Regions from separate parts of the Paenibacillus sp. XP01 genome, predicted to be linked through region 1. Evidence: predicted binding sites of a transcription regulator. Region 1 holds the regulator's gene; the other holds the start of a gene.
What was found. The regulator Rex, encoded in region 1, represses fermentation and respiration genes when NADH is low (regulators of the CRP and FNR family bind a similar motif). The targets are predictions, from matches to a motif close to TTGTGAAATATTTCACAA.

Region 1 (4,232 bases):
CTGCCGGAACGGACCGACGCTTCTCCGGGAGAGACGGGACAATTTTCCCTGCGTTTGAAGAGCACGCAGAAGCCGGCCAAGTGGGAGGAATTGCAGAACGAGGAGAATCAGCTTTACGTCACGCTTGGCGATCTCATTCGCAAGGGAGACAAGCTGATGCTCGAGCTGAAAGAGGATCAGGACGACTATCAGTCGGACAGCTTGATCACGGACATTACGGGCTTGTTCAAAGACCTTTCCACGCTGCGCGAAAACCTGCGCTTCTTCATGCGAATGGACGATGCTGCCACGGTGTATTGGATGGAAGCAAGCGGCCAGTTCCGCAGCAAATCGCTGCAATTGTATGCCGTTCCCGTGGACGTGAGCGCGCAGCTGAAGGAAATGTTTTTCGATAAAAAAAGAAGCGTCGTGCTTACGTCTGCCACACTGTCCGTGGATAAGTCGTTTCAATTCATGATTGACCAGCTTGGCCTGCAGGAAGCCGCGGAGCATGATCGTTTGCTCACGGCGATGCTGCCGTCTCCGTTCCGCTACCGCGATCAGGCGCTGCTGGTGATACCGCGCGATTTTCCGAGCGTGAAAGGGTCGATCGGGGACGCGCATTTCGTGGACATGCTGGTACGATCGTTGGCCGAGACGGCCATCGCTACGCGCGGGCGCATGATGGTGCTGTTTACGTCTTATCGCATGCTGCGCCAAGTGTATGACCCGCTTAAGGAAGCATTGTCCGGAAACGAAATTTCCTTGCTCGGTCAGGGCGTGGACAGCGGCAGCCGGTCCAAGCTCACCCGCAGGTTCCAAGACGCCAAAGCGACGGTGCTTCTCGGGACGAGCAGTTTTTGGGAAGGCGTGGACATACCTGGGGATGCATTGACATGTCTGGCTATTGTCAGGTTACCGTTCCAGCCGCCGAATCATCCGCTCCTGGAAGCCAAAAGTGAATTATTGCAGCAGCAGAAAAAAAACCCGTTCATGAAGCTGTCTGTGCCTCAGGCGGTCATTCGTTTCAAGCAAGGATTCGGAAGGCTGGTTCGCACAGCCAAGGATCGCGGCGTTGTTATCGTATACGATACGCGGGTGATCGAATCATATTACGGAAAATACTTTTTATATTCCTTGCCTGGGCCAAAAATGGAACACATGCTGACCGAGCAAATGGTTCCGCGCATCAGCGAATGGCTCGAACAAGACGTTGAACAAACCTAATTCAGGTAGAAACGACAGAACATTTTTCGGCAATGTTGCGAAACGCCTGCAAAAGGCGGTACACTTGTTGAGATTACATGGCTTCGGGTTGATACGTTAAAGAAGTACATCAAATATAAGGCGGCATCCTTCCTCTAAAATGATTCGAATTAGAGTACACGGCGGGATGCCTCCCTTTTCATCTATTTATCGCGCTTTGGCAAGGAGGAGCAAAAAAAACATGAAATCAGATAAAATTTCGGAAGCCGTCGTGAGGCGGTTGCCGGTATATCTGCGTTATTTGAGTGAATTGCACCAACGTGAGGTAACGACGGTTTCTTCGCAGGAGCTGGGACAGCGCCTGGACCTCAATCCGGCCCAGATCCGCAAGGATTTGGCCTATTTCGGCGATTTTGGCCGCAAGGGCATCGGGTATGACGTATCGTATCTCATTGAGAAAATCCGCCATATCCTGAAGATCGACCAGCAAATCAATGTTGCGTTGGTAGGAGCCGGTAACCTGGGTCATGCCTTGTCCAACTATAATGCTTACTTGAAGGACAACATGAAAATCGTGGCTGTTTTCGATGCATATGAACCCAAGATCGGCACCCAAATCAACAGCTTGAAAGTGCAAGCGATGAATGAGCTGACGGAATCGGTCAGAAACCTTAATATTCGCATCGGCATCATCACCGTCCCCGATACCGAAGCGCAGAATGTGGCCGACCGGTTGATCGAATCCGGGATCGAAGCCATCCTGAATTTTGCGCCAACCATCTTGAAAACCCCGCCGCATGTTCGTATTCATAATGCGGACTTTACGACGGATTTGCTAAGCCTTGCGTATTATTTGGAAAATGGAAAGGACGACGAGCAGGATGACGACAAATAAATGGGTTATACACAACGGCAAATTCGCCGTAAACAAAGGTTTGGAATGGAACGTGGTTCAAGGATACATGGTGGTGGAAGACGACAAAATTCAGTATATCGGCGAATCCTTGCCGGCAGAAGATGAAAGCCTGCCGAAAGTGGACGGAAAAGGATTGCTCTTTCTGCCAGGTTTGATCAATACGCACGGACATGCCGCCATGTCGCTGCTGAGAGGCCACGGGGATGATCTGGCGCTGCAGGTATGGCTGCAGGAGAAAATGTGGCCGATGGAGGCGAAAATGACGTCTGAGGACGTTTATTGGGGGGCGTCCTTGTCGGTGCTTGAGATGCTCAAAGGAGGAACGACGGCTTTTCTGGACATGTATGATCACATGGATCAGGTTGCCAAAGTCGTGGAGCAATCCGGCATTCGTGCAGCGCTCGCTCGCGGCGTCATCGGTCTTTGCTCCGAAGAGGAACAGAAGCACAAGCTCGGCGAAGCGGCTGCGTTTGCCCGCGACTGGAACGGGAAGGCAAATGGACGGATTACTGCTGTAATGTCTCCGCATGCGCCTTATACGTGCCCTCCGGATTACATAGAAAAGTTTGTGCAGGTTGCCCATGATCTGAATTTGCCGCTTCATACCCATATGTCCGAAACGCTGCGCGAAGTGGAACAGAACGTGACCGATTACGGTCTGCGTCCTGTAGCGTACTTGGAGAAGCTTGGCTTTTTCTCGCGGCCTTCCCTCGTGGCTCATGCTGTGCATTTAAACGATGAGGAAATCGAGATTTTGGCTCGCCATAACGTTGCAGTATCTCATAATCCGGGCAGCAATCTGAAGCTGGCTTCCGGCATTGCGCGAGTTCCTGAGCTGCTGAAAGCGGGCGTGACCGTTTCTTTGGGAACAGACGGACCGGCGAGCAATAACAATTTGGACATGTTTGAAGAGATGCGTCTGGCCGCATTGATTCATAAAGGCGTGTCCGGTGATCCGACTGCGGTTCCGGCCGGCGAAGCGCTTCTGCTTGGAACGGCATACGGAGCACGCTCGATTTTCCTCGACAATACCGGCCTGCTTGAAGCGGGAATGAAGGCGGATTTCATCGGGGTCAACATAGACCAGCCTCATCTGTACCCGCATACCGATCTGATTTCCCATGCCATTTATTCGGCGTCGGCCAAAGACGTGGAGCATGTGTGGGTAGATGGCAAACAAGTGGTGAAACATGGCGAGTGCCTGACGATGGACGAGGAACGCATTTTGCGTGAAGCTCAATCGGCGTTTGAGGGCCTGCTCGCCCGTTAATTTCTCATGGGCGCAGCCTCATCAGGGAAAGGGAGTTCGGCTTTTGAAGAAAAAGAAAAAGAAAAAGTGGATATGGATATCGCTGCTGATCCTGATCGTGGCGTTGATTGTATTGCAGCGCTATTACGTCTATGTGACCAAGGACCAGCGCAATCAGGAGGCGCTCGCCCTGCAGGCCGCCCAGCAGCAGCTGGAGCTGACGTCCTACGATAATTTTCAAAAATTCGTATGGGGACAGAAAGAAGGCGAAGACAGCATCTATTGGACGCTGAGCGGCACCAATAAGGATAACCAGGACGTCATTGTGTGGGTCAAGTTCGACGAGACGGGGAAACCGTTGTCCGGGGCGGGTGCAGTGCATAGCGAGCTGCTGCAGAACGGAATGTCCGAAGCTCAAATTCGCCAAAGATTCGCTTCCGAAGTCCCGAATGGCGAAATCAAGCGAATCCTGCCTGGCGTCGTGAACGGCATTTATGTATGGCAAGTTTATTATCATGATGATACACACAGTTATTATCGTTTCTATCGTTTTAGCAATGGGGAGCAAGTGGATCTGGTATATACGATTCCGAACAGCTGACATGCTTACGACCAAACAACCGACAGCGAATGTTGCTGATCGGTTGTTTGCCGTACTTTGATGAAAATTTTGGATTTAAGTAGTTAAAATTAATAAATTCTTCAAATAATCGCCTTCGAAATCGTATATACGATGTGATATACTCAGATATGTACTTGTTGTGCAAATTCGAATGACGGAAATGCTGGAATTTTAGCAAGATGCACGTGCTTGTCGGCTTGCAGCATTTCCGCAGATGACTATACAACGCCCTGTATGGATTCATGCGGGCTAATTTTGGA
Region 2 (4,232 bases), 1.5 Mb from region 1:
AAACGCTGTCTCATCTTCCGCTCTCTTGGCGTAGTAGGACAGGAACATGGCGGAAATATAAAGCACGCTCACCAATGCCAACAGCACGACAGACCATGTGTAAGGATTGGTCAAAAATTCGCCCCAGCTAAACAAAACCCTCTCTCCCGACTGCTCGATAATGCCCCCTTCGGAGATCGCCAAAATGGTGGAGAACACGGCGGGAATCAGCAGCCCTGTCGCCCCATACAAGGCCATGTATATCCGGCTGTTCTGGCCGTTGTTTCCATAGGTGTTATAGGCGTAATATACGCCGCGAATCGCAAGCAGCACGATGGCAAGCGAGCCGGGCACCAGCAGCGCAGTTCCATAGTAAAACGCGCTGTCCGGATAAAATCCGACCAATCCGACCACGAAAAAGATGAGAAAGACGTTCGTCACTTCCCACACCGGCGAGAGATAGCGCTGTATGATGTTGTGGATTTTATTCTCATGCCCGGAGAGCACACTGTAAAAGCTGAAGAACCCTGCGCCAAAATCGATCGACGCGACGATCAGGTATCCGAACAGAAACGTCCACAAAATCGCAATGCCCGCAATTTCAAAGCTCAATGCACGATCCCTCCCTCAAGCCCGAGCGACTCCAGCTCCTTCTCCGCTTCCTTGTTGCGAAACAGCTTGCTGAGGACACGGATGCAAGAGAAACAAAGGACCAGATAGAGCAAAATGAACAGAACAAGCATCCAGCCTACGGAAGTGGACGTCGTGGCAGCCTCGGATACCTTCATGTATCCGCGCAAAATCCACGGTTGGCGTCCAACCTCCGCGAACATCCAGCCGAGCTCGATCGCAATCATCGCTAGCGGTCCCAGAAACACGATGCCCATGAGCAGCCATTTCGGATACGGTTTGCGTCCCGGAAGCCAGCGCCGAAACACGTACAGGACAGGAATCAGGAAAATGATCACTCCTGTCGTCACCTTCAAATCGAACATATAGTGAATCGAGAGCGGCGGCCTCAGATCGGCCGGATACTCCTCAAGCCCCTTCACTTCGGTATCCGGCCGATTTCCGGCAAGGATGCTTAGCGCGTAGGGAATTTCAAGCGCATACTTGACTTCGTTGTTCTCGTCCAATATGCCTCCATATACGAGCGGCGCTTCTTTCATCGTTTTGAAATGCCATTCGGCCGCGGCCAGCTTCTCCGGTTGGTATTTGGCCAGAAATTTGCCGGAGGAATCCCCGAGCATAATAGTGCTGACGGCAAATACAAGTGCGCTGACGGTCGTCAGTTTCAATGCCTTTTTATAATAAACATGGCCCCTGCCCCGCAGCATGCTGAAAGCGGCAATGCCTGCAAGCAAACCCGCGCTGAGCGTATAGGAGGATGCAAGCACATGGGTTACCTTGGTTGGCGTAGCGGGATTCAGCATGGCCGCTATAGGATGAATGTCCTTCATGATGCCATCGATCAAGGTGAAGCCCTGCGGCTGGTTCATGAACGAATTGACGGTAGTGATAAAAATGGCCGATGCCGACGAACCGAGCGCAACCGGGATGAGCAGCAGCATGTGCGTGTATTTATTTTTGAAACGATCCCAGGTGTACAGGTATATGCCAAGGAATATCGCCTCTATGAAAAAGGCGAACGTCTCCATGAACAGCGGCAGGGCAATCGCCTGTCCCGCCACCCGCATGAACATGGGCCATAACAAGCTGAGCTGCAATCCAATCGAGGTGCCGGTTACTACGCCGACCGCTACGGTGATGACAAAGCCTCGCGCCCACCTGCGGGCAAGCAGGGTGTAGTGCACGTCGTTCTTGCGCAATCCACGCCACTCCGCAAGAGCGATCATGAGCGGCACGCCAACGCCGATCGATGCAAAGATAATATGTACAAACAGGGTTAATCCGGTCAATATCCGGCTTAGCAGAACAGGGTCCAGCGTTGTCATCAGGGTGACACTCCTCACTGTTAGTCAATGATAGGTTCCGGGCATCGCCCTTCTTCCTTCGAACAACTAATAATTCATGATGCGAATGATGCTCTTCACCACGGCGTAAAGTACTACGACCGCGGCAACCAGACAAACGATCACAAGCGTTTTCTCTTCTTTGCGAAACATATCACGCCTCCTCCCTTTAACGGATGCGAATGTCGTTTACCTATACCGTTTGCAAAAGATTCCTTTTTTATCCGCTTTTATCCGCGAATGTGAAAACTGACACAAAGAAGCCTTAACCGCTACTTGAATGCGATGCATCCAGTAGGGTTAAGGCTTTATCCCGTCAGCCGTCAATTATTCATACGAGCGCCTCTTGTTTGGGAAGCCGGACCTTGAACGTGCTCCCCTTGCCTGGCGCAGACATCACCGTCAGCTTCCCATGGTGATCTTCCACGATTTTACGCGAAATATATAACCCCAGACCCGTTCCGCCAATCTGGCGATGGTCCGAATTGTCCACCCGGTAAAACTTCGTAAACAGCATGTCCTGCACCTCTTCGGCAATGCCGATGCCGTAATCCCTTACATCGATGCATAACCACTTCTTCTCTTCCCATAACGTAATATCGATGCGATCGGCACCAGGCGAGTATTTGACCGCATTGCCAACGAGGTTGTGCAGCACCTGTGCCATCCGGTTCTGATCGGCATAAGCGAAGAAGTCCCCGTTAAAGGCATGCACATATATGCGTTGTACTGATTTGATGTTCCACTGTTCGGCCACGCCCTCCACCAGTTCCAGCATAGGAACATAGGTCATGTGATAGGTCAAGCTTCCGTTATCCAATCGTTGGATATCCAGCACGTCATCCAGCAAACTGCTGAGCCGGGCCCCCTCGGACGTAATTTTCCCTAAAAATTCAAGGCGCTGCGAGGCGGGAAGATCATACAGCATCATCAGTTCCACATACCCCATAATAGTGGCGACTGGCGTGCGAAGTTCATGTGAAACAACGCTGATCAGCTCGTGCTTCATGCGGTTAAGATGTTCTTCTTCCGTCCTGTCCCGGAACACCAGCAGGAAGCCATGGTTTCTGCCGGGTACGTCAATCTGTTTCATATATAGAGAAAAAACACTTTTGGACGCATTATCCAGAACAAATTCGGTTTCCGCAAAAGCCTGCTCGCCTTTCAGAAACGCGCGCGTCTGATCGAGCAGGTTGAAATTATCCGTGAGCACGGACCGCTCAATGGACAGGGCCAGATCTTCGATGGAGCGTCCAAGGAAATCCCCCAAACCGAACATCTCCTCAATGCGGCGATTGACGATCGTGATCGTTCCAGACCGGTCGGACATGACCAAGCCTTCGCGGACCGATTCAATGAACTGCTCGCTGATGTCGCGCTGTTCCTGAATGGCCTGTTTCTCGCGCATCAATTCGGCGTTCAGCTGTTCCAGCGCAAGCGCATCGCGCACGCGGTCCTCTTCAGCTCTTGTTCGCTCGGTAATATCCTTGATAAACAGATTGTATAATGACTCTTTGTTGCCTAAGCGAATTTCGACGATTTTGTATTCGATCGGAAAAACGGATCCGTCGCGCCTGATGCCGTAAATTTCCTCGATGTGGGTATGCCGCTTGCCTGTATTAAACTCGCGACGTTCAAGCTTTTGCTTGATTTCATCGCAAGTGGCTCCCTGAAACAGGGAAGGGGCATTTTTCTGATATACCACGTCTTCCCTCCGCAGCCCGAACATGCGCTCGGCCTCGGGATTGAACTCAATGATTTTTCCGCATGCATCGACAGCAATGATGCCCTCGATGGATGAATCTACGATGGCCCGCTTGATTTCTTCGCTGTTTCTCAGTTCCTTGGTACGCTCCCTTACACGGTCCTCCAGCGTTAACTTGTCCTGTCGAATCTGCTCGAACTGCTCAAGCAGCACGTCGGACATTTTGCGCAAGTTGCCGATCAAAATCTGGACTTCCGTTACATGGCTTATCGGCCATTTCATTTCCCCTTGTCGAATCAGCAGTCTGGAGAGTGCACTCGTCATAAGCGTAATCCGTTTCAATGGGCTTACGACTTTTTTGCTGATCGGCGCGGCAATGATCATGGATACCAAAATAATGACCAACAGGGATTGGATCGTGGTCAGATAGATTGATGCAATATGAGGATAAAACTTGGAAGGGCTTGACAGTACGATAAGACGATACCCCTCGGCCGGCGCCTGCCATTTCTCATTGATGAAAACCGCCTGCCTCCAGTAATCCAAAATATCGCTGGATGCCATGGCATCCGAGA

Region 2: the regulator Rex is predicted to act here: its motif matches at 2,193-2,210, upstream of SNR34_RS26870 (cytochrome ubiquinol oxidase subunit I).

What each region holds. Positions count from the first base shown of each region.
Region 1 is NZ_CP139481.1:4,475,855-4,480,086, reverse strand. Features, by position in the region: gene dinG (ATP-dependent DNA helicase DinG) at 1-1,206, shown strand, start outside; gene SNR34_RS20045 (redox-sensing transcriptional repressor Rex) at 1,373-2,080, shown strand; gene SNR34_RS20040 (amidohydrolase) at 2,067-3,371, shown strand; gene SNR34_RS20035 (cell wall elongation regulator TseB-like domain-containing protein) at 3,415-3,951, shown strand.
Region 2 is NZ_CP139481.1:5,946,236-5,950,467, forward strand. Features, by position in the region: gene SNR34_RS26865 (cytochrome d ubiquinol oxidase subunit II) at 1-591, opposite strand, end outside; gene SNR34_RS26870 (cytochrome ubiquinol oxidase subunit I) at 588-1,934, opposite strand; gene SNR34_RS26875 (ATP-binding protein) at 2,284-4,232, opposite strand, start outside.